Regions from separate parts of the Streptomyces sp. NPDC057697 genome, predicted to be linked through region 3. Evidence: predicted binding sites of a transcription regulator. Region 3 holds the regulator's gene; each other region holds the start of a gene.

Region 1 (10,085 bases), on a different contig from region 3:
GCCGGGCACGACGCCACGGTCGCCGAGCTGAAGAAGCGCGGTCTGAAGGTCGAGGACGCAGGCTGATGAAGCGCGCCCGGACGACCAGAGCCGCCGCCATCCTGCTGGGGCCCTTCTTCGTACTGTTCACCCTGGTGATGGTTCTGCCGATCGGTTACGCGGTCTGGCTCAGTCTGTTCACCGAGAAGCAGTCCGGCCTGGGCTTCGGCGGCACCGAGACCGTCTTCAGCGGACTCGACAACTACACGGCGGCCCTGGGCGACCGGGCGTTCCGCGAGGGCTTCGGCGTACTCCTCGGATACTGCCTGTTCTACATTCCGCTGCTGCTCGTCGGAGCACTCGCCCTCGCCCTGCTGCTGGACTCCACGCTGGCCCGCGCCCGCCGGTTCTTCCAGCTCGCGCTCTTCCTGCCGCACGCCGTGCCCGGCATCATCGCCGCGCTGATCTGGGTGTACCTCTACACCCCGCAGCTCAGCCCGGTGGTCAGCGCCATGGAGTCCGGCGGGATCGGCTTCGACTTCCTCTCCCCCGACGGTGCCCTTCCCTCCATCGTCAACATCGCGCTGTGGGAGTGGCTCGGCTACAACATGGTGATCTTCTACGCCGCGTTGCAGGCCATCGACCGCTCCGTGCTCGAAGCGGCCACCGTCGACGGGGCCGGTGCCTGGCGTACCGCGCTCAGCATCAAGGTGCCGCTGATCCGCTCCTCCCTGGTGATGGTCGCGCTGTTCACGATCATCGGCTCGCTCCAGCTGTTCACCGAGCCGCTGATCCTCAACATGGGGACCGGCTCCGCCGTCACCTCCACCTGGACGCCGAACATGTACGCGTACACCGCGGCCTTCGGGCGCAACGACTACGGACTCGCCGCGGCCTCCTCCATCCTGCTGGCGCTCACGGCCGCGCTGCTGTCCTTCGTCGTCACCCGCTTCACCGGCCGGAAGGGCAAGAAAGCATGAACTCCCCCGCCTCCCGAAGCCGCTGGATGTCGAAGACCGCCGTCAACGGCTTCCTCCTGCTCGCCGTCGTCTACATGCTCTTCCCCCTGGTCTGGCTGGTCACCGCCGCCACCAAGGACACCGGCGGGCTGCTCGCCGGCAACGCCTTCTCCTTCGAGGGCTTCAACCTCGGCGAGAACCTGTCGAACCTGGCCTCCTACGGCGACGGCATCTACTTCCGCTGGTACCTCAACAGCCTCCTGTACGCGGGCGGCGGGGCGCTCGTCTGCTCGCTGATCTGCGTCGCCGCGGGCTACGCCTTCGACAAGTACGAGTTCCGCGGCAAGGAGAAGCTGTTCGGTCTCGTGCTGATGGGCGTGCTCGTGCCGACGACCGCGCTCGCGCTGCCGATGTACCTGCTGGCCTCCAAGACCGGCTTGGTCAACACCTACTGGTCGGTCCTGATCCCGGTCCTGGTCAACCCCTTCGGCGTGTATCTCGCCCGGGTCTTCAGCACCGGCTACATCCCGAACGAGGCACTGGAGGCCGCCCGTATCGACGGGGCCGGCGAGCTGCGCGTCTTCTGGTCCATCGGACTGCGCATGGTCATGCCCGGATTCGTGACCGTCTTCCTCTTCCAGTTCACCGCGATCTGGAACAACTTCTTCCTCCCCCTGGTGATGCTCTCGGACCGCAAGCTCTTCCCGCTGAGCCTCGGTCTGTACTCCTGGAACACCAACACCCACGGCGAGCCGAGCTTCTATCCGCTCGTCGTCACCGGCTCCCTCCTCGCCGTCATCCCCCTGATCGTCGCGTTCGTCTCGCTTCAGCGGCACTGGAAGGCCGGACTGACCGCCGGCAGCGTCAAGTGACTCTCACCGCGAGCCCGAGGAGTACGAGTTCCACCATGCCCCACGCCACTGACAACCGGCCGACGGCCCTGCTCGCGATGGGGCCCGGCATCGCCGACCGCCTCCTCGCCGACCGCCACCGCACCCGGCTGGCCGCCCTCGCCCGCACCGACCCGCACCTCGTCGCCCACGACCTGGCCGACCCGACGCCCGAGGTGGCCGCCGCGCTCGCCGAGGCCGAGGTGCTGTTCACCTGCTGGGGAGCGACACCGCTCACCGAGGAGGTGCTGGCGGGCGCGCCCCGGCTGCGGGCCGTCGTGCACGCCGCGGGTTCCGTGAAGCACCACATCACCGACGCCTGCTGGGAACGCGGCATCGCCGTCACCTCGGCGGCCAACGCCAACGCGCTGCCGGTCGCCGAGTTCACCCTCGCCACGATCCTGTTCGCGGGCAAGCGGATCCTGCACACCGCGCACCGCTACCGCGAGCTGCGCACCGACCACGACTGGCTCTCGGAGCTCGACGGGGCCGGCAACTACCGTCGTACGGTCGGCATCGTCGGCGCTTCCCGCATCGGCCGGCGGGTGATCGAACTGCTGCGCCCCTTCGACCTGGACGTGCTGCTGTACGACCCGTACGTGGACGACGCGGAGGCGGCACGGCTCGGCGTGCGGCTCGCCCCGCTCGACGAGCTGTGCGCGAGCAGCTCCGTGGTCTCGGTGCACGCGCCGCAGCTGCCGGAGACCCACCATCTGATCGGTGCGGCGCAGCTGTCCGCCATGGCGTCCGGGACGACGCTGATCAACACGGCGCGGGGTTCGCTGATCGACGAGGACGCGCTGCTCGCCGAGCTGACGACCGGCCGGCTGCGCGCGGTGCTGGATGTGACCGACCCCGAACTCCCGCCCGCGCACTCGCCGTTGTACACGCTGCCCAATGTGCTGCTCACTCCGCACGTGGCGGGTTCGCTGGGCGACGAGCTGCACCGGATGGCCGATCAGGCACTGGACGAGCTGGAGCGCTTCGGATCCGGTCTGCCCTTCGCGGACCCGGTGTTCGCGGGGGCGCTGCCGCGCTCGGCGTAGGGCGTATACCGAAGTGCCGCCGTCCGGATCGGGCACCGGGCGCGCGAGCCCGGCACGATCCGGACGCGTAGCCCTGACACGGACGGTCCCGGCCGGTCGGCATCCCCCGAGCCGACCGGCCTTCTCCGTGCCCCGCTCCCCCGGGGTACCGGTGCACACCGCGTACGGTGCGCGGCTACCCGCCGCGGGGCGATCCGGTGGCCGATGACGCCTGCCACCCGGGCGCCCACTCTGCCGGACGGCGTACGGAGATCACATGGGGAGTTCTGCGTATTGACAGCGCCCGGACGAGCTGCGATGCCGAAGGCTTCCGGTGGCCCCCGAACGCCGAAAGGCCCCCTGTCCCACCGTCGAGCGGTGGGACAGGGGGCCTTCTGCGGCTGTGCGCCCCGAGCGGTTACGCGTCAGTGGGCGTGGCCGTGACCGCCGTGGGCGGCCTCGGCCTCTTCCTCGGCCGGCTTCTCGACGACCAGGGTCTCGGTCGTGAGCAGCAGCGACGCGATGGACGCGGCGTTCTCCAGCGCGGAGCGGGTGACCTTGACCGGGTCGATGACGCCGGCCTTCACCAGGTCGCCGTACTCGCCGGTCGCGGCGTTGAAGCCCTGGCCCTTGTCGAGCTCGGAGACCTTCGAGGTGATGACGTAGCCCTCGAGACCGGCGTTCTCGGCGATCCAGCGCAGCGGCTCGACGGCGGCGCGGCGCACGACCGCGACACCGGTGGCCTCGTCGCCGGTCTTGTCGAGGTTGCCCTCCAGGACCTTGACGGCGTGGACCAGAGCGGAGCCACCACCGGAGACGATGCCCTCCTCGACCGCGGCGCGGGTCGCGGAGATGGCGTCCTCCAGACGGTGCTTCTTCTCCTTGAGCTCCACCTCGGTGGCGGCACCGACACGGATCACGCACACGCCGCCGGCCAGCTTCGCGAGGCGCTCCTGGAGCTTCTCGCGGTCCCAGTCGGAGTCCGTGGCGTCGATCTCGGCCTTGATCTGGTTGACCCGGCCCTTGACGTCGCCGGGCTCGCCGCCGCCGTCCACGATCGTCGTGTCGTCCTTGGAGACGGTGACGCGACGGGCGGTGCCCAGCACGTCCAGACCGGCCTGGTCGAGCTTGAGGCCGACCTCCTCGGCGATGACGGTCGCACCGGTGAGGGTGGCGATGTCGCCGAGCATGGCCTTGCGGCGGTCACCGAAGCCCGGGGCCTTCACCGCGACGGCGTTGAAGGTGCCACGGATCTTGTTGACGACGAGGGTCGACAGCGCCTCGCCCTCGACGTCCTCGGCGATGATCAGCAGCGGCTTGGAGCCACCGGCCTGGATGACCTTCTCCAGCAGCGGGAGCAGCTCCTGGATCGAACCGATCTTGCCCTGGTGGATCAGGATGTACGGGTCGTCGAGGACGGCCTCCATACGCTCCTGGTCGGTCACCATGTACGGGGACAGGTAGCCCTTGTCGAAGGCCATGCCCTCGGTGAAGTCGAGGTCCAGACCGAAGGTGTTGGACTCCTCGACGGTGATGACACCGTCCTTGCCGACCTTGTCCATCGCGTCCGCGATGAGCTCGCCGACCTGCGGGTCCTGCGCGGAGAGCGCGGCCACGGCGGCGATGTCGGTCTTGTCGTCGATCGGGCGGGCGGTCGCGAGGAGCTCCTCGGACACGGCCTTGACCGCGGCGTCGATGCCCTTCTTCAGGGCGGCCGGGGAGGCACCGGCGGCGACGTTGCGCAGACCCTCGCGGACGAGCGCCTGGGCGAGCACGGTGGCGGTGGTCGTACCGTCACCCGCGACGTCGTTGGTCTTGGTCGCCACCTCCTTCACCAGCTGGGCACCGAGGTTCTCGTACGGGTCGTCGAGCTCGACCTCGCGCGCGATGGTGACACCGTCGTTGGTGATGGTGGGAGCGCCGAACTTCTTGTCGATGACGACGTTGCGGCCCTTGGGGCCGATCGTCACCTTGACCGTGTCGGCAAGCTTGTTGACGCCGCGCTCAAGGGCGCGACGGGCGTCCTCGTCGAACTTCAGGATCTTCGCCATGGGAGCTGAGCTTTCCTCTCGAACGAACTGCGCCCCCGGCCGCCCGGCTGGTTAGTTCGCAGGGGGCCAGGGGCGCAGAACAGAAAACGTGGGTGAATTACTTCTCGATGATCGCGAGGACGTCGCGAGCCGAGAGGACGAGGTACTCCTCGCCGTTGTACTTCACCTCGGTGCCGCCGTACTTGCTGTACAGCACGACGTCGCCGGTCTTGACGTCGAGCGGAAGGCGCTCGCCGTTCTCGAAGCGACCCGGGCCCACGGCCAGGACGACGCCCTCCTGGGGCTTCTCCTTGGCGGTGTCCGGAATGACCAGGCCGGAGGCCGTGGTCTGCTCGGCGTCGAGCGGCTGGACCACAATGCGGTCCTCGAGCGGCTTGATCGCAACCTTGGTGCTGGCGGTCGACACGATCCGGTCTCCCCCTTCGGAGATCTCACGGGGTAACAGTCTTGGGGTGGCGACCAGGCCGATCCGTCGTCGCGGGTGCCGGACCTGCCAGTCGCGCAGTACTGCTGGCACTCTCCAGTGGTGAGTGCCAGCACCGAGACTATGACCGGGATTAGCACTCGGTCAAGCGGAGTGCCAATTCGCGCGATCGTGGCGTCGCCGCCGCGGCGGCCGGGCATCGTCCGGACAACGGTCCGGACACCGTGGGGACAACGTACGGACGGACCGGACCGTTCCGTACGGCCGTGGGGACATGACGCGTCCCCCGCACCCCGCTCCGCGCCCGCGTCCGGACCCGCGTGCCGGGCGGCCGTACGCGTCGCGCGCCGTGAACGGCTGCCTCGATGTGGCGCTCGGGCCGCTGCCGATCCCGCTGGAGGCGCCGATCGGCGCGGTCGCGACGCTCCGGCCGGCGCTCTCCCGGACGGATCCCGGCGGCCCGGGGCCGACGGAGCCGCCCGCGGCGGCCCGGACGCCCGTCCCGGTCTTCGGCGGGATCACCGCGGCCGCCCGCCTCTTCGCCGTCGTGCCGATCCGGGCGCACCGGCCCCGGGCGGGCTCCAGGTGCCGACGCCGTGCGTGATGACACCGCGGGCCGAGGACGGGGCTACGGCCGCCCACAGCCGGTGCCCGCGCCCGTTCCCTCGTACGAACCCGGCGGGGACGGGGCTACGGCCGCCCGCAGCCGGTGCCCGTGCCCGTTCCCTCGTACGAACCCGGCCGGGCCGGCCACCAGTGCCTCAGCGGCGGCGACGGCCGCGAGCGCCGGGTCTCCGGCGGCCGACGGCAGGCGATCACGACCAGGGAGCCCGCCCCGCCGTGGTCGCCGTGCACCGGCGCCTCCGGCGGACGGTTCACCCGCTGGGCGGCCTTGCGGCCCAGCCGTTCGATCGGGTCCACCGACTGCGCGCAGCCGGTGGTGGTGAGGAGCGCACCGACCAGCAGCAGTCCGGCCGCCGACCGGTGCGCGCGTCTCATACGTAGTCCTCCAGCCGGGCCACGGCGTAGCCGCGGTCCGTGACGGTCTTCATGACCGCCCGGACCAGGTCGGCCATGCTGCCGCCCCATTCACCGCGCCCCCGGAAGTGCGTGAGGATGATGTCGCCCGGGTGCAGGTCCTCGTCCTCCTCGCGCCACTCCATGTGGTCGGGGAATGCCTCGGCGTTCCAGAGGGGCACCGCCTTGATCCCGCAGGACCGCGCGATGCGGAGCGTGTCCCCGTTGTAGTTGCCGTAGGGCGGGCGGAAGAGGACGGGCCGCTTCCCGAACTGCTTCTCGATGATGTCCTGCTGATGGCAGATCTCGCGCTTCTGCTCGGCGTACGAGAGGCCGGGGAGATAGGGGTGGGTGAGCGTGTGGTTGTCGAGGGCGACGCCCAGCCGCTGGGCCTCGCCGAAGTATCCGTAGTTGTCGTTCACCTCGTAGTCGCTGAGGAACGCGCTGTACGGGATGTCCAGCTCGTCCATCATCTGGAGCAGCTCGGGGTCCTTGTCGGAGCCGTCGTCGATCGTCAGGAAGACGACGCGGTCCTTGGTCGGGACGGTGGTGAAGACCGGTGGCAGCGAGTCGTCGCCGCCCTCCACCTCGAAGCCCTCGCGGGTGGTGATGCGCGGCTTCACCAGGGGCGGCGGCGGTGCGATCAGCGGTGTCTTCTCCAGCCCCCACTTCTTGGCGAGCGTCGCGCGCACGGCCGGGGCGAGCTTCGCGTTCTCGTGGGCCTCGCCGGGCTCCCGCGCCTGGGGGGCGCGCTGTCCGGGGCCGCCCGGACGTCCGGCGCCGGGGTTCGTGCCCGCCTCCGCTCCCGGGAAGCCGACGACGGGCCGCTCCCGGTGCTCGTCCTCGCCGCCCGCCCCGGAGGCGCAGCCGGAGCCGACCGCGGCGACCAGGAGGGCGGCCAGGACGGCGCAGGCGGGCCGGTGCCCGCCCGGACTCCGGCCGCGTCCGGTGCCCGATACGGAGGTTCCGTGACGCTTCATTGTGTTTTTTTCGTTTTGTCGTACTAGTTGCATGGCGCCGCATCCTGCCAGCACGCGATCGGCCTCCCGGCCCGACACCGCCGCCGGGCCCGCCGGTCTACCCGGCTGGCTCACAATGGGACGAGTGAACGCTCTCGCCCCGAACGACCCGTCCGCCGCCGGCCGGTCCGACGCCCCCGACCCCCTCGCCGCCTTCCAGGCCCTGCGCACCCCCGAGGGCGCCGCGCTCCTGGACGAACTGCGGACGTACGACCCCGCCCAGGAACTCGCCACCGCCACCCGGCTGCGCCGCAGCCACCCGGCCGCCCTGGTGTCGGCGGCGCTGGGACAGGCCCGGCTGCGACAGCGGGCGGTGGCGAAGTTCGGCGCCGAGGACGCGTACCGGATGTTCTTCACGCCGAACGGCGTCGAGCAGGCGACCCGTACCTCGGTGGCCGCCCATCGCGCGCGGCGGTTCGCGGAGACGGGCGGGGTGCGCCGGGTCGCCGACCTCTGCTGCGGGATCGGCGGCGACGCGATCGCGCTCGCGCGGGCGGGCATCGGCGTGCTCGCCGTGGACCGCGACCCGCTGACCGCCGAGGTGGCCCGCGCCAACGCCGCAGCCCTGGGCCTGGACGGTCTGATCGAGGTGCGGTGCGCCGATGTCGCCGACATCGACACCTCGCCGTACGACGCGGTCTTCGTCGACCCGGCCCGGCGCGGCGGCCGGGGCCGGATCTTCGACCCGGAGGCCTACTCGCCGCCGCTCTCCTGGGCGACCGGCGCCGCGCTCGCCGCCCCCCGCGCCGCCCTGAAGATCGCCCCGGGCATCCCGCACGAGGCGATCCCGGCGCAGGCGGAGGCCGAGTGGATCTCGGACGGCGGCGACGTGAAGGAGGCGGTGCTCTGGTTCGGCGAGGGCTTCGCGGCCGGTTCGTACCGCGCCACCGTGCTCCCGGCCGGGGCCTCCCTGTGGGCCGGGGCCCCGCTGCCCGCCCCGCCGGTCGGCCCGGTCGGCCGCTATCTCCACGAGCCGGACGGCGCCGTCATCCGCGCCCATCTGGTCGCCGACCTCGTGGCACGGTGCGAGGGCAGGCTGGTCGACGAGACCATCGCGTACATCACGAGCGACCGGCCGTACGCGTCCCCGTACGTCTCCGGGTACGAGATCACCGACCGGCTGCCGTTCAACATGAAGAAGCTGAAGGCGCTGCTGCGGGAGCGGAAGGTGGGCGTCCTGACCGTCAAGAAGCGCGGCTCGGCGGTCGAACCGGAGGAACTGCGCCGCCGGATGAAGCTCGCCGGGCCGAACTCCGCGACGGTCTTCCTGACCCGGGTGGCCGGAGCGCCGACGATGCTGCTCGGCCACCCGCTGACCGGCCCGGCCTGAGACCGGCGGCCGTCAGGCGAGGTCGGTCAGGTCCTCCGCGTACACCTGCGAGAGCGGCTGGGGACCCACGTACTGCTGGCAGTTGCACTGGCCGGACTCGAAGCGGACCGGCTTCTTGGCCTCGTCCCAGGCCGTCGGCACCTCGATCCGCTCATGGCACTTGCCCTGCTTGTCATGCTTGGCGAGATGGTGCGTGCAGCCGCAGATCGGCTCCGGCGGCCGGTTCGCCGCTTCGAGCGCCAGCCGTTCCTGCCTGGCCGCTTCGAGGAGTTCGAGCTTGCGGGCGTGCCGGTTGCGCAGTGCCGTACGGACGTTGTCGACGGCCCATCCGAAGCCGCCCGTCCAGAAGATGATGAGCACCCACCAGTACCACTCCATGTCGTCCTCCCCCTGACGTGATCCATGTGTCACGCCAGGATAGGACCGGGGTCAGCGGTGAGCGCCTCCTCCTACGGAGAACAGCGGCTCCGGCGCGGGTGCTCCGGCCAGCACCCGCAGCACCCAGCGCCGGTGGGCGAACGCCTTGACCAGGCCGATGAGTCCGACGATCCAGGCGGTCACCCCGAGCCCCATGACCAGCACGGCCAGTCCGTAGGGCTCGCCGTTCAGTCCGCCGCCGGCCGGGACGGCGACGCAGGCGTACAGCCCGACCGCGCAGAGCGCGAAGGACATCAGCAGCCAGGCGAGGGAGACGCCCGGCATCCGCAGGGCCGCGTCGCGTGCCGGATCGCGGTCCAGGCCGCCCCAGGCGTCGAGCAGCCGGCGGATCCTGCCGTCCCGGCGCAGGCCGATGACGACGACGATGACGGCGGGCACCACACAGCCGACGCCCATGGCGACGATGACCACCCCGACCGCGGCGCTGATGACGTCGTAGGACTCCTCGAAGGTGATCAGCGCCGTGCCCACCAGCAGCCAGCCGAGCGCGCAGAGCGCCCCCCACAGCCACAGCAGCGCCAGCCGCCCCGGTGCCACATGGTCCCGGACCAAGGCGTCGAGCACCGCGGCCCGGTCGGCGAGCAGGGCCTCCCGGTCGGGCCAGGAACGTATGCCCACGGGAGGCGGTGGCGGCGGCAGAGGTGCGCGGGGAGACATGGTGCAGACCCTACCGACCGTGTGTGCGGGGCCGGTTCGGGAGCGGCGCTTCCCGGGGCGCGGCTTCCGCGGCGCGGCGCGCCGGCCGGTGACGGGCGGTCAGCGGCCGTCCCGGGCCGGGTGTTCCGCGCGGGCCAGCAGCAACGCCCGTTCCCGTGCGTTGCGGGTCAGCCCGGCCGCCCGCGTGAACTCCGCCCGTGCCTCCGCCAGCCGCCCCGTCCTGGCCAGCAGGTCCCCGCGGACGCTGGGCAGCAGATGGTAGCCCCGCAGCGCCGGGTCACCGGCCAGCGCGTCGA
Region 2 (10,085 bases), on a different contig from region 3:
GCGGGGCCGCTTGCCGACGTACCCCTTGCGGACGGCGAGGTAGCCGATCCCCTCCAGCGCGGAGGCGATCTTGCTGAGCACCGAGTCGGACACCCGGCACCCGGCGCGCACGGTGGCGAACTCGGCCTCGTCGCACGCCGAGAGGAAGGCGACGACCGTCAACCGGGTGGGGTGGTTGATCGCCGCGTCGATCGCGGGCCCGCCCGGCGCGGGGGCGGCGGTCATCCCGCCACCCGGAGCTTCCGCCGGACCGAGGCGTTCCGCACGACGCACACCGCCCAGACGCCCAGCCCCAGCACCACGAACATCGCGACCTTGGCGGCCGTCCGGCCGGTCCCGGACCAGAGGCACACCCCGTACGTCGCACCGCCCGCGGCGAGGAGGCCCAGGAGCGGGGCCCCGGACCGGCGCAGCCGCGCGGTCCAGGGCAGCGTCACCCGCACCCCCGACGCACGCCGGACGGCGTCGAAGAGCGCCACCAGCACCGCCAGGAACGCGAGCGCGACCAGCAGGGAGAGGAACACCGCCCAGCCGCCCCGCCGCTGGGCCCAGGCGTCGGCGAGGGCGGGGACGATCAGGGCCGAGGCCGCCACCGGGCCGTACCAGCCGGGAACCAGCCGGGCCGTGAGACGGGCCCGCTCCCGGGAGGCGTCGACGCCCCGCAGGGCCTCGGCCGCGAAGGCGGCGGACACGGCCGCGCCTCCCGCGCGGGCGGGGGTGTTCTCCTGCTGCGCCATCACATCTCTCCCGGACCCTGGACCCTGCTCGTCACCGTCCGAACGAGCCGACCCTCATCCTGACATCTACTTTCCAGGAAGGAAAGTACTTTCCTTCTGCCGTGGAACCGGAGGCTCCAACTACCGCATCCGGCACCGGGTTTGGCGCACACCGGGAGAACGGCGGCAAGAAGGGCGGGAATCGCTCGATTGAGTGAGGGTTTCAGGCCATACACGCGGTTTGGGTGAGGAAAGGCTCCTTCGAACGCCATCATTCGGCGGTGATCTCAACATTTCGGACGGCACGCCGTCCCAAGTCGCTGCGCACGGCCGGGTTCGGCGCACTCGCCGTGCTCACTCTGCTCCCGGCGATCCCGGCCGCCGCCGCCCCGGCGAGCGGACCGGCGCCCCGGCCCGCCGCCCACGCGCTGCCCCGGCCCGTCACCCCCGCCGAGGCCAGGACCTCCGCGCGCCTCGCCTCGTTGCAGGGCAGGCCGGCCCGACTGAAGGCGTTCTTCAAGGCGCTGCCCAAGGGCGGCGACCTCCACAACCACCTCTCGGGTGCCGTCACCACCGAGTACCTGATCAAGCTCGCGGCCGACGACGGGCTGTGCATCGACGCCACGACGACGGCCGTGGCGCCGCCGTGCGGGCCGGGCACCCGGCCCGCGGCCGACGCCGCGCACGACGCCGCGTTCCGCCAACGGATCGTCCGGGCCTGGTCGATGCAGGACTTCCCGGCCGGGCAGTCCGGGCACGACCACTTCTTCGACACCTTCGGCAAGTTCAGCATGGCCACCTGGTACACCCGGGGCAAGATGCTCGCCAATGTGGCCAACACCGTGGCCGAACAGAACCAGTTCTACCTGGAGACCCTGGTCACCCCCGCCTCGGACAGCAGCAAGGCGCTCGCCGACAAGGTCGGTTACGACGCCGACCTCGCCGCCCTCCACCGCAAGCTCGTCGCGGGCGGCGGGCTCGACCGGGTGGTGGACGAGGCGGTCAAGGAGGCCGACGACACCGACGTGCAGTTCCGGGCCGCCGCGCACTGCGACACGGCCCGCCCCGACCCGGGGTGCGGGCTCCCCGTCCGGTGGATCTCCCAGGTCTCCCGGGGCAGTTCCCCGGTGCGGGTGTTCACGCAGATGGCCGTCGGGATGCGGCTGGCCGAGCGCGACCCGAGGTTCGTCGCGACCAACCTCGTCCAGCCCGAGGACGGCGCGACCGCGCTGGCCGACTACAGCCTCCAGATGCGGATGCTGAAGTACCTGCGCGGCCAGTACCCGGGCGCCCACCTCACGCTGCACGCCGGTGAACTGGCCCCCGGCCTGGTCAAGCCCGAGGACCTGACCTTCCACATCCGCGAGGCGGTGCTCGTCGCCGGGGCCGAGCGCATCGGCCACGGCGTGGACCTGGTCCACGAGAACGACTGGCGGCAGCTGGCGCGGACGATGGCCCGGCGCAACGTGGCCGTCGAGGTGCCGTTCTCCAGCAACAAGCAGATCCTCGGCATCGCGGGCGCCGACCACCCGTTCAACGCCTACCGCCACTACGGCGTCCCGATCGTCCTGGCCACCGACGACCCGGGCGTCTCGCGCATCGACATCAGCCACGAGTACCAGTACGCGGCGAAGACGTACGACCTCGGTTACGTCGAGCTGAAGGACCTGGCCCGCGCCTCGCTGGAGTACGCCTTCCGGAACGGCCGCAGCCTGTGGGACACCGGCTCCGCCCCGTCCCGCTACCGTCCGGTGGCCGCCTGCCGGGGCGACCGTCCCGGCGCCGAGCGGCCCAGCGCGCGCTGCGCCCGCTTCCTCGCCGCCAACCCGAAGGCGGCGACCGAGTGGCGCCAGGAGACGGCCTTCGCCGCCTTCGAGCACGCCAACCGCTGACCCACCGCAGACCAGGACCCTCCGGGGCCCTGCGCCGGGCCCGGGGCACACGTCCCGGGCCCGGCCGCGTCCCCCGGGCCCCGGCGCGCCCCTGCTACGCCTCGTCGTCGCCCGGTTCCGCCGCCCACAGATGGCTGAGCGTGCCGAGGACCAGACGGCAGACGTCGTCCGGCTCGGCACCGGCCAGCGGCTCCCGCGCGACGACCGTCCGCATCAGACCGATCCCCAGCAGCCAGGCCATGGCGAGATCCGCCCGCAGCACCGCGTCCGGGGCACCGGAGAGCCCGGCCAACGCGCTCTGGTACTCCTCCCCCAGCTCCCGCAGCGTTCCGGCCGCCTCGTCGCCCCGCCCGACCGAGCGCAGATAGACCTCCAGGGACCGGTCCTCCGTCTTCTCCGCGCTCCGGGTCAGCATCGACCGCAGGGCGGTCTCGAAGAGCTCCTCCGGCGGCGTCGCCCGCAGCTGCTCCAGCCCGCCCAGCGCGACGACTTCCGTCAGCAAACCCCGTTTCGAGCCGAAATAGCGGAACAGCAGGGCCTGGTTGACCCCGGCCCGCGCCGCGATGGCCCGGACCGTCGTGCCCTCGTAGCCCCGCTCCGCGAACAGGTCACGGGCCGCCTCCAACAGGCGGCGACGGGTCGCCGAGGCGTCCCTGCGGCGCTCCTCGGGCGGCGGGACGGAACGGGGTTCCATGGCGGAATTCCTCTCGGACGGCCCGTCAGGATAACGGCCGTAAAGCGTCGTTGACCGCCCGCGCAGGGCGCTCCTACCGTTGTAAGCAGCTGCTTACATCCGGGAGGCCGCAGTGACGACCGCAGATATCGCACCCCTTGCCTACCCCTTCAACACCCCCGACGGACTCCAGCTCTCCGATGCCTACGAACGGGTCCGCGGCCAATCGGGCCTCCTGAAGGTCCAGTTGCCGTACGGGGAGCCGGCCTGGCTGGTCACCCGTTACGCCGATGCCCGGCTGGTCCTCGGTGACCAGCGCTTCAGCCGCGCGGCGGCCGCCTCGCACGACGAACCCCGCCAGTCCGAGGGGCAGCGCGACGGCGGGATCCTCGGCATGGACCCGCCGGACCACACCCGGCTGCGCTCCCTGGTCGCCAAGGCGTTCACCGTCCGCCAGGTCGAGAAGCTGCGCCCCCAGGTCCGGGAGCTGACCGCCGCCCTGCTCGACGAGCTGGAGACCGCCGGACCGCCCGCCGACCTGGTCGACCTGTTCGCGCTGCCGCTGCCGGTCGCCGTGATCTGCCGGATGCTGGGCGTGCCCACCGAGGACCGGCCGCGGTTCCGCGTGTGGAGCGACGACGCGCTGTCGACCAGCTCGCTCACCGCCGAGGAGTTCGACGCGAGCCGCGCCGAACTCCGCGCCTACATGGCCGGGTTGATCGACCAGCACCGCCGGGCACCGCAGGACGACCTGATGACGGCGCTCATCGAGGCCCGCGATGACGGCGACCGGCTCTCGGAACTCGAACTCATCGACCTCTGCGTGGGCATCCTGGTCGCGGGACACGAGACCACCGCGTCCCAGATCCCCAACTTCGTCCTCACCCTCCTCGACCACCCGGACCAGCTGGCCAGGCTCAGGGCCGAGCCGGAGCTCGTGCCGAACGCCGTGGAGGAGCTGCTCCGCTTCGTCCCCCTGGGCAGCGGGGCCGGTCAGCCCCGGTACGCCACCGAGGACATCGAGGTCGGCGGAACGCTCGTCCGCGCGGGCAGCCCCGTCCTGGTCGCCGTGGGCGCCGCCAACCGCGACGCGCTCCGGTTCACCGCCCCGGGCGTGCTCGACATCGCCCGCGAGGGCAACCAGCACCTCGGATTCGGCCACGGCGTCCACCACTGCCTGGGCGCCCCGCTGGCCCGGCTGGAACTCCAGGAGGCGCTGTCCGCCCTCATCACCCGCTTCCCCGGGCTGCGCCTGGCGGGCGACGTGACCTGGAAGTCCGAGATGCTGGTGCGCGGTCCGCGCGTCATGCCGGTGGAGTGGTGAGCGCCGTGACCTGGAACGTACGCGTCGACGCCCAGCTCTGCCAGGGTTCGGGGATGTGCGCCGGAACGGTCCCGGAGGTGTTCGCCCTGGACGGCGAGCGCGCCCGCGCGCGGACCGAGGGGATCGAGCCGGACGAACGGGTCCTGGACGCGGCCGACATCTGCCCGGCCCTGGCGATCACCGTGCACGAAGGAGCCTCGGTCATCGGCCCCCGCCGCGACTGAGCCCCCGCCACCACGCCCGAGCCGCCGCGGCGCCCCCGCCCGGCGGCTCGGGCCCCCGCACGCGGTCGCGCCCCCGCCGCCCCTCTCGCGGGCGGGCCGCCCGGCCGGCCGGGCACGCCGGACCGACGGCCCCCACCGTCGAGATCGCGCCGCCGCGACCGACCCGGCACCGCGCCACGCCCGGTGTCCGAAACCGGCTCCCACCTGGGGGTGGTTTGATCCTCCTTCGCCGCTTGATCGCTACGTTGCGTGGTCCTCTTGGCGCGCATCGTAATCAACCGGCCCAAAGGGGAGCGAACCATGTCCGAACCGTCCCACGAGCAGATCGTCTCCGGGCTCCGCGAGAGGCCCGCCATCGCCCTGGCCCCGGGCCCCCGCCTCGACGCCCAGCGGCCCGCTTCCCTTCCGCTGCCGCCCAGCACCGTATGGGATCTGCCGGGCGGCACCGCCTGGGTCTACTACGGCGAGGGGCACACCGGCCTGATGCGGCCGGTCATCGTCGCCGACGGCTTCGGCACCGGGCCGAGCGAGCTGGAATTCTCCTGGGAAATCATGGAGTTCGGCGACTACGCGCTCATCAGCCAGCTGCGCCGCCGGGGCCACGACGTCATTCTTCTCGGCTTCCACGAACGCAGTGCATCGATTCTGGACAACTCCCGCACCGCACGGGCGGCGATCGCGCGGACCATCGCCGAGCAGCGGGGCGACGCGCCGCTGGCCGTGGGCGGATTCAGCGCGGGCGGGCTCGTCACCCGGCACGCGCTGGCCAGGATGGAGACCGACAGCATCGACCACCGGACGGCGCTGTACTTCTCGTACGACAGCCCGCACCGGGGCGCCTGGATCCCGGTCGCGCTCCAGGCGTTCGCGCACTACATCAAGGACCTCGACAGCCGGTTCTCCGACCAGATCAACAGCCCGGCCGCCCGCCAGCTGCTGTGGCGGCACCTCGCGAAGTGGGACGACACCCCGGACCAGAGCGACGCGCGCGCCGCGTTCCTGGCGGAGATGGCGGCCGTCGGCGAGTGGCCGCGCCGGCCCCGGCTGATCGGCGTCGCCAACGGCACGGACACCGGCATCGGCACCGATGTGCGCGCGGGGGAACTGGCCCTGGAGGGCAAGGGCCTGTCGGTCGTGGGGACCAGGCTCTACACCCAGGCACCCGGCCGCGACGAACTCGTCGCGAAGCTGCGGGTGCTGACCCTGAAGACCAACGAGGGCCGTACGAGCGGGCTTCCGTCGATCGACGGCGCGCCCGGCGGCTCCCTGGAGGGCTTCGGCATCCTCGCCGACGCCTTCAACTCCCTCGACCCGTTCCTCGGCTTCAAGGCCGATGTGCGCATCCGCTCGCACTGCTTCGTCCCGTCCGTCAGTGCGGTCGACGTCGCCGACCTGGACACGGACGACGAGCTGTACACGGACATCTCGCGGCTCCCGCCGGGCGCGAGCGGGCTGGACGAGTTCCGGCTCGCCTCCCGGAACGAGGGGCACACCCTGGTGACGGAGGAGCTCTGCGCCTGGCTCCTCGACCGGCTCCCGTAGGACGGCACTCCTCCGGTACCCGGCCGGGCAGGGCGCGTGTGTACGCGCGGTGAGACACCTCGGCCCCCTGGACCGGCTGGTCCAGGGGGCCGAGACGACAGAGCCGTACAGGAACGACCGATCCGTCAGGATCAGAAGTCCATGTCACCGCCCGGCATGCCGCCCGGGGCGGCCGCGGCGGCCTTCTCCGGCTTGTCGGCGATGACGGCCTCGGTGGTGAGGAACAGCGCGGCGATGGACGCGGCGTTCTGCAGGGCGGAACGCGTGACCTTCGCCGGGTCGAGGATGCCCTCGGCGATCATGTCGACGTACTCGCCGGTCGCGGCGTTCAGACCGTGGCCGACGGCCAGGTTGCGCACCTTCTCGACGACGACGCCGCCCTCAAGACCACCGTTGACGGCGATCTGCTTGAGCGGGGCCTCCAGCGCCAGCTTGACGGCGTTGGCGCCGGTCGCCTCGTCACCCGAGAGCTCCAGCTTCTCGAAGACGGCCGAGGCCTGGAGCAGAGCCACGCCACCACCGGCGACGATGCCCTCCTCGACGGCGGCCTTGGCGTTGCGCACCGCGTCCTCGATGCGGTGCTTGCGCTCCTTGAGCTCGACCTCGGTCGCGGCACCGGCCTTGATGACGGCCACGCCGCCGGCCAGCTTCGCGAGGCGCTCCTGGAGCTTCTCGCGGTCGTAGTCCGAGTCGGAGTTCTCGATCTCGGCACGGATCTGGTTGACGCGGCCCTGGACCTGGTCGCTGTCACCGGCGCCGTCGACGATCGTCGTCTCGTCCTTGGTGATGACGACCTTGCGGGCGCGGCCGAGCAGGTCGAGACCGGCGTTCTCCAGCTTGAGGCCGACCTCCTCGGAGATGACGGTGCCACCGGTGAGGATGGCGATGTCGCCGAGCATGGCCTTGCGGCGGTCACCGAAGCCCGGGGCCTTGACGGCGACGGACTTGAAGGTGCCACGGATCTTGTTGACGACCAGGGTCGACAGGGCCTCGCCCTCGACGTCCTCGGCGATGATCAGCAGCGGCTTGCCGGACTGCATGACCTTCTCCAGCAGCGGAAGGAGGTCCTTCACGTTGCTGACCTTGGAGTTGACGATCAGGATGTACGGGTCGTCGAGGGACGACTCCATGCGCTCCATGTCGGTGGCGAAGTACGCCGAGATGTAGCCCTTGTCGAAGCGCATACCCTCGGTGAGCTCCAGCTCCAGACCGAAGGTCTGGGACTCCTCGACGGTGATGACGCCTTCCTTGCCGACCTTGTCCATGGCCTCGGCGATGAGCTCGCCGATCTGGGTGTCGGCGGCGGAGATGGAGGCGGTCGAAGCGATCTGCTCCTTGGTCTCCACGTCCTTGGCCTGCTCCAGGAGGGCGGCGGAGACGGCCTCGACGGCCTTCTCGATGCCCCGCTTGAGCGCCATCGGGTTGGCACCCGCGGCGACGTTGCGCAGACCCTCGCGGACGAGAGCCTGGGCGAGAACGGTGGCGGTGGTCGTACCGTCGCCGGCGACGTCGTCCGTCTTCTTGGCGACCTCCTTGACCAGCTCCGCACCGATCTTCTCGTACGGGTCCTCCAGCTCGATCTCCTTGGCGATGGAAACACCATCGTTGGTGATCGTGGGGGCGCCCCACTTCTTCTCAAGGACGACGTTGCGACCCTTGGGGCCAAGGGTGACCTTGACGGCGTCGGCGAGCTGGTTCATGCCGCGCTCGAGACCGCGCCGGGCCTCCTCGTCGAACGCGATGATCTTGGCCATGTGAAGTGGTCCTCCCGGACAGGGGTGGATTTCTCCGGACCGAGTGGCGCCCGCGACGGACGGCCTGCGTGACCGGTGGTTCCTTGCCCCACCGACCTGCGGGCCTCACCGGCCCGGTCCAAGTTCTGTCACTCTCACCTGGAGAGTGCTAACGCCAATGATTAGCACTCGACCCCCGAGAGTGCAAGCGTCCCCCTCGGGATGTGGACACCGCGCCGGGGCTCCCGGGGCGGCGGCGCGGAGCGCGCCGGGGGCTCACGCATGGGACGCACGGGACGCACTGAGACGCACGCAGACGCACGGAGGGCCCGTACCCCCGGGGTACGGGCCCTCCGTGCGTGAGTGGTGTCGTTGGCCGACCGCTCGAACTCAGCCGACGGCGAGCTTGACCATGTCTGCCTGCGGCCCCTTCTGGCCCTGCGAGATCTCGAATTCAACTCGCTGACCCTCTTCGAGGGTGCGGTATCCGTCCATCTGGATCGCGCTGTAGTGGACGAAAACATCCGCACCACCGTCGACCGCGATGAAGCCGTACCCCTTCTCCGCGTTGAACCACTTGACGGTGCCCTGAGCCATGCCTAACTCCCCTATTACTGGCCCTTGCGCAGGACCGCACTTCGCGGACCCGGGTCAGAACTCACCCTCCGACAGGAGAGGGTGTGTGCGCCGGAACGCGTCGACCGCGGCTGAATGTATCTGCCCAACTGCCCTCTGCAACAGGTCAATCGGACGAGAATTCTCGGCAGAACCGAACGCCCGGATATGCGGAATTCATATGAATCCTGGGCAAGTCGGGCCGGGCAAAGGCGACTTATGCCTCAAGCGGATCGCGCACTTTGGCTGCATCTTGTCGTGGCCGGGCGCATTCTCGTATGCGGGCGGCACGGGCAGCTGGGGGGACTTCCCACACTCTACCGCGCTCAACCATGCAGAATTGCCCCCTCCGTTTCAAACACGGAGGGGGCAATTCGATAACGCGGGGTGGCCGGACAGGACGTCAGCAGCCGCCGGCCACGGCCGGGATGATCGAGATCCCGGCGCCGTCCGGCGTCGCCGTCTCCAGGCCGCCCTCGAAGCGCACGTCGTCGTCGTTGACGTACACGTTCACGAAGCGGCGCAGCTTGCCCTGGTCGTCCAGGACGCGGGCGGCGATGCCCGGGTGGTTCCGCTCCAGGGACTCGATGACCTGGGAGAGGGTCGAGCCCTCGGCCGGGACCTCGGCCTGGCCGCCCGTGTAGGTGCGGAGGATGGTGGGGATGCGGACCTTGACGCTCATGGTGGGTGCCCTTCCTGGAGTCTCGGGTGGTCAGCTGGTGGCGAGGCCGGCGGCGCGGAACGCGTCCAGGCTGGGCCGGATCGTCGCGGTCGCCTGCGAGGTCTCGGCCACCGCGTCGAGGGTCTTGAGCCCGTCACCCGTGTTGAGTACGACGGTGGTCAGCGACGGGTCGATCAGACCGGCCTCGATGAGCTTCTTCGTCACACCGACCGTCACCCCGCCCGCCGTCTCGGCGAAGATGCCCTCGGTGCGCGCCAGCAGCTTGATCGCGTCGACGACCTGCTCGTCGTCCACGTCCTCCACCGCGCCGCCGGTGCGGCGGGCGATGTCCAGGACGTACGGGCCGTCCGCCGGGTTGCCGATGGCCAGGGACTTGGCGATCGTGTCCGGCTTCTGCGGCCGGACGACGTCGTGGCCGCCCTTGTACGCGACCGAGACCGGCGAGCAGCCCTCGGCCTGGGCGCCGAAGAGCTTGTACGGCTTGTCCTCGACGAGCCCCAGCTTGATCAGCTCCTGGAGGCCCTTGTCGATCTTGGTGAACTGCGAGCCGGACGCGATCGGGATGACCAGCTGGTCCGGGAGCCGCCAGCCGAGCTGCTCGCAGATCTCGTACGCCAGGGTCTTGGAGCCCTCGCCGTAGTACGGCCGCAGGTTGACGTTGACGAAGCCCCAGCCCTCGCCGAG
Region 3 (10,085 bases):
ACGGCGCTCGGGTCGGCGAGGGCCGGCTGCGGCATGAAGAGATTGACGCCGAAGGGCTGACCGGTCAGCCCCCTCAGCTGCTTGATCTCGTGGTACATGCCGTCCGCCGTCTTGTACCCGGCGGCGAGGAAACCGAGCCCGCCCGCCTCGGAGACGGCCGCGACGAGCTGCGGGGCGGACGCGCCCCCCGCCATCGGGGCCTGCACGATCGGATACCGGCAGAGATCGGTCAACGCGGATGACATGACCGCATCGTGTCACGTCCCGCGCGGACCGGGGAGCGCGGGACGGGGTCCGCTTTGTACTCAAACGCCGGGCGGGCCCGTCGAGCGGGCCCACCCGGCGTCCGGAAGGGGTGCGGCAGACCGGTCAGCGACCGTTGAAGGCGTCCTTCAGCCGGGAGAACAGTCCCTGCTGGCCGGGCTGGAACTGGCCGGTGGGCCGCTCCTCGCCCCGCATCTTCGCCAGGTCCCGCAGCAGCCGTTCCTGCTCCGGGTCCAGCTTCGTCGGGGTCATCACCTCGACGTGCACGATCAGATCGCCGCGCCCGCCGCCCCGCAGATGCGTGATGCCGCGTCCGTGCAGCGGGACCGACTGGCCGGACTGGGTGCCCGGCCGGATGTCGACCTCCTCCAGGCCGTCGAGCGTCTCCAGCGGCACCTTGGTGCCGAGCGCGCCCGCCGTCATGGGGATGGTGACCGTGCAGTGCAGATCGTCGCCCCGGCGCTGGAACACCGCGTGCGAGAGCTCGTGGATCTCCACGTACAGATCGCCGGCCGGGCCGCCGCCGGGGCCGACCTCTCCCTCGCCCGCGAGCTGGATGCGGGTGCCGTTGTCGACACCGGCGGGGATCTTCACGGTGAGCGTGCGCCGCGACCGGATGCGGCCGTCACCGGCGCACTCCGGGCACGGGGTCGGCACGACCGTGCCGAAGCCCTGGCACTGCGGGCAGGGCCGCGAGGTCATGACCTGGCCGAGGAAGGACCGGGTGACCTGGGAGACCTCGCCGCGGCCGCGGCACATGTCACAGGTCTGGGCGGAGGTGCCGGGGGCGGCGCCCTCGCCGCTGCACGTGGTGCAGACGACGGCCGTGTCGACCTGGATGTCCTTGGTGGTGCCGAACGCGGCCTCGGCGAGATCGATCTCCAAACGGATCATCGCGTCCTGGCCGCGCCGGGTGCGCGAACGGGGCCCGCGCTGCGACGACGTACCGAAGAACGCGTCCATGATGTCGGAGAAGTTGCCGAAGCCGCCCTGTCCGAATCCGCCCGCGCCACCGCCGCCGGAGGCGGACAGCGGGTCGCCGCCGAGGTCGTAGACCTGCTTCTTCTGCGGGTCCGACAGCACCTCGTAGGCGGCGTTGATCTCCTTGAACCGCTCCTGGGTCTTCGGATCGGGGTTCACATCCGGGTGCAGCTCGCGGGCGAGCCGACGGAATGCCTTCTTGATCTCGTCCTGAGATGCGTCGCGGCGTACGCCGAGTACGGCGTAGTAGTCCGTGGCCACTTACGACTCCGCCAGGATCTGTCCGACGTAACGTGCCACTGCGCGTACCGCTCCCATCGTTCCGGGGTAGTCCATGCGGGTCGGTCCGACCACGCCGAGTTTGGCGACTGCCTCGTCGCCCGAACCGTAGCCGACCGCGACGACGGACGTGGAGTTGAGCCCCTCGTGGGCGTTCTCGTGCCCGATACGTACGGTCATGCCCGAGTCCTTGGCCTCGCCGAGCAGCTTCAGCAGCACGACCTGTTCCTCCAGTGCCTCCAGCACCGGCCGGATCATCACCGGGAAGTCGTGTCCGAAGCGGGTGAGGTTGGAGGTGCCGCCGATCATCAGCCGCTCCTCCGTCTCCTCGACGAGGGTTTCGAGCAGGGTGGAGAGCACGGTGGACACGGTGCCCCGGTCCTCGCTCTCGAAGGATTCCGGCAGGTCCTGCACCAGCTGCGGGACGTCCGCGAAGCGGCGTCCGACGACCCGGCTGTTGAGCCGGGCCCGCAGATCGGCGAGAGAAGTCTCACCGAACGGGGCGGGGCAGTCGATCATGCGCTGCTCGACCCGGCCGGTGTCCGTGATGAGCACGAGCATCAGCCGGGCGGACGCCAGCGACAGCAGCTCCACGTGCCGCACCGTCGACCGGGTCAGCGAGGGGTACTGCACGATGGCGACCTGCCGGGTCAGCTGCGCGAGCAGCCGTACGGTGCGGCCCACGACGTCGTCGAGGTCGACCGCTCCGTCGAGGAAGTTGTGAATGGCCCGGCGCTCCGGCGAGGAGAGGGGCTTGACCCCCGCGAGCCTGTCGACGAAGAGCCGGTAGCCCTTGTCCGTCGGGATGCGTCCGGCGCTGGTGTGGGGCTGGGCGATGAAGCCCTCGTCCTCCAGCACCGCCATGTCGTTGCGCACGGTCGCCGGGGAGACCCCCAGCTTGTGCCGCTCGGTGAGCGCCTTGGAGCCCACGGGCTCCTCCGTGCCGACATAGTCCTGGACGATGGCGCGAAGGACTTCGAGTCTGCGTTCGCTGAGCATCGCGCACACCTCCAGCTGTGTTTCCTCGGTGGTTCTCGGGTCGTTCCTGTGTCCCTGCCCAGGAATCCGCCTGGCACTCTGTCATCGCGAGTGCCAGCAATCCCCCGGCCAGTGTACGGCGGTCGAGTGGGGGCCTAGCAAGGGCGACCGGCCACGCTACCGCGAGACCTCGCGAGCCGTTTGCCGATAGCGTCCCGGTATGGATGCCTCTTGGGAAGAGTTCGGGTGGGAGCGGCTCGGTCATGGAGTGGGCCGGCGGCGCCTTCCGGGGTGGGACGCGACGGTCGCGCTGGTGGCCGGAACGGACGGGGTACTGCTCTTCGACACCGGATCGACGCTCCGCGAGGGCGCCGAGGTGCGGGCCCAGGCCCAGGCCCTGTTCGGCCGGAGGGTGACGCATATCGCACTCAGCCACCCCCATTTCGACCACGTCCTGGGCACCGCCGCGTTCTCCGGCACCGAGGTGTACGGGGCGGTCGGCCTCGCGGAGCTGCTGGAGCGCGAGGCGTCGGGGCTGCACGGCTCGGCGGTACGTCACGGGGTCACCGAGCACGACGCGGCGGAGGCCGTCGACGCGCTGGTGTCGCCGCACCACCAGGTGTGCGGCGAGTGGACGCTCGATCTGGGCGGCGGGCGCGAGGTGGTGCTGGCCGACGTGGGCCCCGCGCACAGCGGCCACGACCTGGTGGCCGTCGTCCCCGGCTCCCCCGCGATCGTGCTCTGCGGCGACCTGGTCGAGGAGTCCGGCGAACCGCAGGCGGGCGAGGACGCCTTCCCGTCCCGCTGGCCGGCCGCGCTGGACCGGCTGCTGGAGCTGGGCGGCGAGGACGGGGTGTACGTACCGGGCCACGGGGCGGTGGTGAACGCCGCGTTCGTCCGCGCCCAGCGTGAACAACTGGCCGTACGCTTCGGCGTGTCGTGACCCTCGGGGCCAGGTCGTCCTATCGTCGTCCGATGCGCAGCTACCAGCCGGACCTGACCCCGCCGTGGAAGAGGTCCGCCCCCGTTCCCGAGGTCCCCGCCGAGCCCGATCTGGTCGTGGAGGAGGTCTCCACCGGATTCTGCGGTGCGGTGATCCGCTGCGAGAAGACGGCCCAGGGGCCGACGGTGACCCTGGAGGACCGCTTCGGCAAGCACCGGGTCTTCCCGATGGAACCGCGTGGCTTCCTGCTGGAGGGCCGGGTGGTCACCCTCGTCCGCCCCTCGGCGGCCGGCCCCGTGCGCCCGGCCCGTACGGCCTCGGGTTCGGTCGCGGTCCCGGGGGCGCGGGCCCGGGTCGCGCGGGCGGGCCGGATCTATGTGGAGGGCAGGCACGACGCGGAGCTGGTCGAACGGGTCTGGGGCGACGACCTGCGGATCGAGGGCGTGGTCGTGGAGTACCTGGAGGGCATCGACGACCTCCCCGCCATCGTGCGCGACTTCTCCCCCGGCCCGGACGCCCGGCTGGGCGTCCTGGTCGACCATCTGGTGCCCGGCTCCAAGGAGTCCCGGATCGCCGCCCAGGTCTCGGACGCGAACGTCCTGGTGCTCGGCCATCCCTACATCGACGTGTGGGAAGCGGTGAAGCCGTCCTCGGCGGGCATCGCGGCCTGGCCGGTGGTACCGCGCGGCCAGGACTGGAAGACCGGCGTGTGCCGCGCGCTCGGCTGGCCGGAGAACACCGGCGCGGCCTGGCAGCGGATCCTGTCCACGGTCCGCTCGTACCGCGATCTGGAACCGGCCCTGCTGGGCTCGGTGGAGCACCTGATCGACTTCGTGACGGCACCGGAGTAGGGGATGCCCAGCCCTGCGGGGCTTCTTTCAGCCCGTGGGGGTTCCCTCAGCTCGTCGGGGCTTCTCTCAGCCCGTCGGGGTTTCCCCAGCCCGGTCGGGGCTTCTCTCAGCCCGGTCGGGGCCTGTCCAGCCCTGCGGGGCTTCTCCCAGCCGTGGGGCTTTCCCCGCCCGGTCAGGGCTTCCCCAGCTCGGTCGGGGATTCCCCAGCCCACCGGGGTTTCCCTCAGCCCGGTCGGGGCTTCTGTCAGCCCCTCCGGCGTTTGAGGAGCGGGGGTCCGGGGGCGGAGCCCCCGGTTACGGGAAGGGGCGGGACAGGGGAACAGGCCCGCCGCAGGCGCACCCCCCGCGCACCGCACCCCACCACGCCCGGGACCGGCACCCGCCCCGGCACCGGCACCGGCACCTGCGCCCGCACCCGCGCCCCACACCCCACCCTCAGTCCACCAGATCCCGCACCATCGCATCCGCCAGCAACCGCCCCCGCAGGGTCAGCACCGCCCGCCCCCGCTCGTACGGCCCGTGCTCCAGCAGCCCGTCCGTCAGCGCGCGGCGGGACGCGGCCAGCCCGGCCGGGGCCAGCAGCGACAGCGGGCAGCCGTCCGCGAGCCGGAGCTCCAGAAGGATCCGCTCGACCCGCCGGTCCTCCTCGGAGAGGACCTCGCGCCCGGCCCCCGGCGACCGCCCCTCCGCCAGCGCCTGCGCGTACGCCCCGGGATGCTTCACGTTCCACCAGCGCACCCCGCCGACATGGCTGTGCGCCCCCGGCCCGGCGCCCCACCAGTCGGCTCCGCGCCAGTACAGCTCGTTGTGCAGGCACCGTCCCTCGGGCGTGCGGGCCCAGTTCGACACCTCGTACCACGAGAAGCCCGCCGCGGCCATCGCCTCGTCGGCGATCAGATAGCGGTCGGCGTGGACGTCGTCGTCCGTCATCGGGACCTCGCCGCGCCGGATCCGCCGTGCCAGCTGCGTCCCCTCCTCGACGATCAGCGCGTACGCCGAGACGTGATCCGGACCCGCGCCGATCGCCGCGTCCAGCGAGGCCCGCCAGTCGTCGTCGGACTCCCCCGGCGTGCCGTAGATCAGGTCGAGGTTGACGTGCTCGAAGCCCGCCTCCCGGGCCTCGGCCACGCACGCCTCGGGCCGCCCCGGCGTATGCGTACGGTCCAGGATCTTCAGCACGTGCTGCCGGGCACTCTGCATCCCGAACGAGATCCGGTTGAAGCCGCCCGCCCGCAGCTCGGCGAGATACGCCGGACCGACGGACTCCGGATTGGCCTCGGTGGTGATCTCCGCGTCGTCCGCGAGCCCGAACTCCTCGCGGATCGCCCCCAGCATCCGGACGAGGTCCGCGGCCGCGAGCAGCGTGGGCGTACCGCCGCCGACGAAGACCGTGCGGACCGGGCGCGGATCGTCGCCCAGCACCTTGCGGGCCTGGCGGACCTCGCCGATCAGATGCTCGGCGTAGTTGTCCCGGGAGGCCAGCGCGCCGCCGGAGCCGCGCAGCTCGGTGGCGGTGTAGGTGTTGAAGTCGCAGTAGCCGCAGCGGGTCGCGCAGTACGGCACGTGCAGATAGAAGCCGAGCGGCCGGTCCGCGGCGCCTTCCAGGGCATGGCGGGGCAGCGCCCCGTCGTCGGGCACGGGTTCACCATCGGGCAGTACGGAAGGCATACCGCCCATTGTCGCGCGCCGCCGGGGAACCCCCGGCCACGCCCGTGACCACGGCGGCTGCCCGCCCGGGGAAGGAGCCTCGCCCCGCCCCGGGGAACGGGCCGCACCCCGCCCGGGAGACGAACCTCACCCCGCCTGGAGCACCAGCAGCGCCAGATCGTCGTCGGGCGGCCGCTCGGCGAACTCGTGCACGGCCCGCTTGATCCGGTCCGCGATGCCGTCCGCCGACAGCCCGGTGCAGTCGGCCAGGGCTCGGGCCAGGCCGTCGCCGTCGTCGAACATCAGCGGCCCGGAGCGCCGCTCGGTCACCCCGTCCGTGACGCACAGCAGGCTGTCGCCGGGCGCCAGGTCGAAGCTCTGGCTCTCGTACGCGACGTCGTCGAAGATCCCGAGCAGTATCTGCGGCTCGGCGGCCGGGCGCACCTCGCCGTCGGGCCGCAGCAGCAGCGGCAGCGGGTGGCCGGCGCTGGCCAGGGTGCAGTGGACGCCGCCGCCGGGCAGCGGCACGAGTTCCCCGTACAGCAGGGAGAGGAAGCGCGACTGCCCGGTGTCCGCCGTCTGCTGGCCCCCGGCGGCGGCCACCATGAGCGCGGCCGCCTCGGCGGCCTCCATCGCGTCGTCGAGGAGCAGCCGGTTGAGCCGGTCCAGGACCTCCCCGACGCCGAAGCCCTCACGGGCCAGCAGCCGCAGCCAGGGCCGGGCGAGGCCGGTGACGACGGCGGCCTCGGGGCCGCTGCCCTGCACATCGCCGAGGACGAAGCACCAGCGGTCGCCGGGGCACGGGAAGATGTCGTAGAAGTCACCGCCGACGACGCCGTCGTCGCTGGGTTCGTACACCAGCGAGCTGGAGACCCCGGGTATGTCGGCGACCTTGCCGGGCAGCAGTGCGCGCTGAAGGATGCGGCTGATGGTGGCCTGCCGGGTGTACTCGCGGGCGGCGCCGACGGCGAGCCCGACCCGGCGTACGAAGTCCTCGATGAGCGCGGTCACCTCGTCGGGGACGCGGGTGAGCCCCTCCCGGCCGAGGAGCACGGCGCCGAGGTTCCGGCCGCCGGAGGTGATCCGGTAGGCGAGGGCGGAGACGACGGGCTCGTCGGTCTTCTCGGGCTCCTCGTGCTCCTCCTCCTCGCCGCCCGGCCAGGGCATGGAGACGGGGCCGGTGCCCACCCTCTCGGGGAGCCGGATCGGGCCCTGCTCCAGCAGGGCGCGCAGCTGCCCGGTCTCGGCCTCGTCCCGGTGCCAGACGCTGGCGAGGCGCGGGACGGCCGAGGGGCCGCCGTTCTCGGGTTCCAGCCAGATCGCGCACCAGTCGGCGAGTCTGGGAACTAGTAACTGCCCCGAGAGCGCCGCCACGATGTCCTCGTCGAGCTGACCGGCCAGCAGGTCGGAGGCTTCGGCGAGGAAGGAGAGCGCGCCGCGGCCGGCCCAGTCCGCGTCGTCGCGCAGCGCGCGCCGGGGGGTGGGGGCGAGCAGTTCGGCGGCGCGCAGCCCCTGCTGGAAGCCGGGCTCGGCCGCCGGTTCCGGGAACGGATTCCAGCTGTCCACGGGGAGCCGGGCCCAGACGGTCTTGAGGCCGGTGCGGTAGGTGATGCCCCAGCGCTCGGCGAGGGTGCCGACGAGCTGGAGCCCGCGGCCGTAGTCGGCGGGGTCGTCGGGACCGATGGTGCTGGTGCCCTCCGCCGCCTCGGCCACGCTTCCGGCCTCCGGGCGGTCGCTGCGCACCGCGCGGGCCGGGTGGTGGTCCGAGACCTCCAGCACCAGGGCCGCGGCCTCGTCCTCGGTGGCCTCCTCCAGCCGGGCGAGCACTTCCACCGTGGTCCCGGCGTGTACGACCGCGTTGGTGACCAGCTCGCTGACGACGACTTCCGCGTCCTCCGCCACCCGCTCGCTGAAGCCCACCGCCGCGGGCAGCCCGAGCCCGGCCCACTCTTCGAGCGCGGCCCGGACGAACCGGCGGGCGGCGGAGGGTGCGAGGAGGTTTCCGGGCAGGGACGTATGGGCGACCGGCCACGCATCCGCACGGCCTGTGGGTATACCGGGACGCTGGACGATGTCCCGCTGCAAGGGAATGGGCCCCACGGCGCAGCTCCTGACCTGTGCTCGCTCTGTTTGTTCTCGTTGCTGTCTGTCTGTTCTCGTTGGGCGGCGCTGACGACACCGACAGAGTGACAGATGCACCATGCCCATAAGCAGCGAGTTGCCGAAGTGAGCAGAGAAAAAAGAGCGGGCCGAACGCCGTGGGGGCAGGCCCTATGCCTCGCGGGTTCCCGCGTACATGTCGTCGATGAGTCCCTTGTACTCGCGCTCGACGACCGGCCGCTTCAGCTTGAGACTGGGCGTCAGCTCGCCGTGCTCGATGTCGAGGTCACGGGGCAGCAGCCGGAACTTCTTGATGGTCTGCCAGCGCTGCAACCCCTCGTTGAGGCGCTTCACATAGCCCTCGATGAGCGCGACGGTCTGCGGGGAGGCCACCACGTCGGCGTACGGTTTCCCGCCCAGTCCGTTCTCGGCGGCCCAGCCCAGGATGGTCGGCTCGTCGAGCGCGATCAGCGCGGTGCAGAAATTGCGGTCGGCGCCGTGCACCAGGATGTTGGAGACGAACGGACAGACCGCCTTGAACTGTCCCTCGACCTCCGCCGGGGCGATGTACTTGCCGCCCGACGTCTTGATCAGGTCCTTCTTGCGGTCGGTGATCCGGAGGTAGCCGTCCACGGACAGCTCGCCGATGTCGCCGGTGTGGAACCAGCCGTCCGCCTCCAGCACCTCGGCGGTCTTCTCCGGCTGCCCGTGGTACCCCTCCATGAGGCCGGGGCCGCGCAGCAGGATCTCGCCGTCGTCCGCGATCCGGACCTCGGTGCCGGGGAGCGGCTTTCCGACGGTGCCGGTGCGGTAGGCCTCGCCGGGGTTCACGAACGAGGCGGCGCTGGACTCGGTGAGTCCGTAGCCCTCCAGGATGTGGATCCCGGCGCCCGCGAAGAAGTAGCCGATGTCGGGGGCGAGGGCGGCGGAGCCGGAGACACAGGCGCGCAGCCGGCCCCCGAATGCCTCGCGGATCTTGGCGAAGACGAGGGCGTCGGCGACCTTGTGCTTGGCACCGAGCGCGAACGGTACGGAGGCCGTGCCGGTGTGCCGGAAGTTGTCCTGCGAGACCGTCGCGTACTCGCGGGCGACCCCGGCCGCCCACTGGAAGATCTTGTACTTGGCCCCGCCTCCGGCCCTCGCCTTGGCGGCGACGCCGTTGTAGACCTTCTCGAAGATGCGGGGCACGGCGGCCATGTACGTCGGCTGGACCACCGGGAGGTTCTCGATGATCTTGTCGACCCGGCCGTCGACGGCGGTGACGTGGCCGACCTCGATCTGGCCCGAGGTGAGGACCTTGCCGAAGACGTGCGCGAGCGGCAGCCAGAGGTACTGGACGTCGTCCTTGGTGATCAGCCCGGTGGAGACGGTGGCCTTGGCCATGTACGACCAGTTGTCGTGCGGCAGGCGTACGCCCTTGGGGCGGCCGGTGGTGCCCGAGGTGTAGATCAGGGTGGCCAGCTGGTCGGCCGTGATGGCGGCGACCCGCTCCTTGATCGCCTCGGGGTGCGCCGCCAGGTGCTCGGCGCCCCGGGCCTCCAGGTCGGCGAGGGTGAGCACCCAGCCGTCGGGGTCGCCCTCGGCGGGTCCGGCGTCCTCCGGATCGATGACGACGACATGGGCGAGGTCGGGCAGCTCGGCCCGGTGCTCGCGGGCCTTGGCCAGCTGGGCGGCGTCCTCGGCGATCAGTACCCGGCTGTCGGAGTCGGAGAGGATGAAGGCCGACTCCTCCGCGTTGGTCGAGGGGTAGATGGTGGTGGTGGCGGCGCCCGCGCACATCACCCCGAGGTCGGCCAGGATCCATTCCACCCGCGTGCCGGCGGCGAGCGCGATCCGTTCCTCCGGGCGCACCCCCAGCGCGATGAGCCCTGCCGCGATGGCGTAGACCCGCTCGGCGGCCTGCGCCCAGCTCAGCGACTTCCACTCATCGGGTCCCTCGCCGGAGGCCGGGGGGACGGGGTAGCGGTACGCCTCCCCGTCCGGAGTGGCCGCCACGCGGTCGATGAAGAGGTTCGCCACGGAGGGCGGTCGGTTCTCGATCA

What was found. The regulator HrcA, encoded in region 3, represses chaperone genes, less so after heat shock. The targets are predictions, from matches to a motif close to TTNGCACTCNGNNNNNCNGAGTGCNAA.
Region 1: a site for HrcA is predicted at 5,462-5,488, ahead of groES (co-chaperone GroES). Genes of this name have one in related genera too.
Region 2: a site for HrcA is predicted at 8,287-8,313, ahead of groL (chaperonin GroEL). Genes of this name have one in related genera too.

The regions. Positions count from the first base shown of each region.
Region 1 is NZ_JBHVJA010000002.1:182,525-192,609, reverse strand. Features, by position in the region: gene ACFVFH_RS06055 (ABC transporter substrate-binding protein) at 1-66, shown strand, start outside; gene ACFVFH_RS06050 (carbohydrate ABC transporter permease) at 66-959, shown strand; gene ACFVFH_RS06045 (carbohydrate ABC transporter permease) at 956-1,810, shown strand; gene ACFVFH_RS06040 (hydroxyacid dehydrogenase) at 1,846-2,874, shown strand; gene groL (chaperonin GroEL) at 3,279-4,904, opposite strand; gene groES (co-chaperone GroES) at 5,002-5,310, opposite strand; gene ACFVFH_RS06025 (hypothetical protein) at 5,603-5,932, shown strand; gene ACFVFH_RS06020 (hypothetical protein) at 6,019-6,327, opposite strand; gene ACFVFH_RS06015 (polysaccharide deacetylase family protein) at 6,324-7,325, opposite strand; gene ACFVFH_RS06010 (methyltransferase domain-containing protein) at 7,441-8,694, shown strand; gene ACFVFH_RS06005 (hypothetical protein) at 8,707-9,072, opposite strand; gene ACFVFH_RS06000 (hypothetical protein) at 9,124-9,789, opposite strand; gene ACFVFH_RS05995 (RNA polymerase sigma factor) at 9,889-10,085, opposite strand, start outside.
Region 2 is NZ_JBHVJA010000010.1:157,843-167,927, forward strand. Features, by position in the region: gene ACFVFH_RS24720 (winged helix-turn-helix domain-containing protein) at 1-225, opposite strand, end outside; gene ACFVFH_RS24725 (hypothetical protein) at 222-737, opposite strand; gene ACFVFH_RS24730 (adenosine deaminase) at 998-2,608, shown strand; gene ACFVFH_RS24735 (TetR/AcrR family transcriptional regulator) at 2,703-3,302, opposite strand; gene ACFVFH_RS24740 (cytochrome P450) at 3,415-4,605, shown strand; gene ACFVFH_RS24745 (ferredoxin) at 4,611-4,829, shown strand; gene ACFVFH_RS24750 (hypothetical protein) at 5,130-6,371, shown strand; gene groL (chaperonin GroEL) at 6,503-8,125, opposite strand; gene ACFVFH_RS24760 (cold-shock protein) at 8,495-8,701, opposite strand; gene ACFVFH_RS24765 (MoaD/ThiS family protein) at 9,123-9,401, opposite strand; gene thrC (threonine synthase) at 9,432-10,085, opposite strand, start outside.
Region 3 is NZ_JBHVJA010000001.1:825,680-835,764, forward strand. Features, by position in the region: gene ACFVFH_RS03695 (nitronate monooxygenase) at 1-245, opposite strand, end outside; gene dnaJ (molecular chaperone DnaJ) at 370-1,506, opposite strand; gene hrcA (heat-inducible transcriptional repressor HrcA) at 1,507-2,523, opposite strand; gene ACFVFH_RS03710 (MBL fold metallo-hydrolase) at 2,723-3,445, shown strand; gene ACFVFH_RS03715 (DUF3097 domain-containing protein) at 3,478-4,296, shown strand; gene hemW (radical SAM family heme chaperone HemW) at 4,732-5,973, opposite strand; gene ACFVFH_RS03725 (SpoIIE family protein phosphatase) at 6,091-8,028, opposite strand; gene ACFVFH_RS03730 (AMP-dependent synthetase/ligase) at 8,215-10,085, opposite strand, start outside.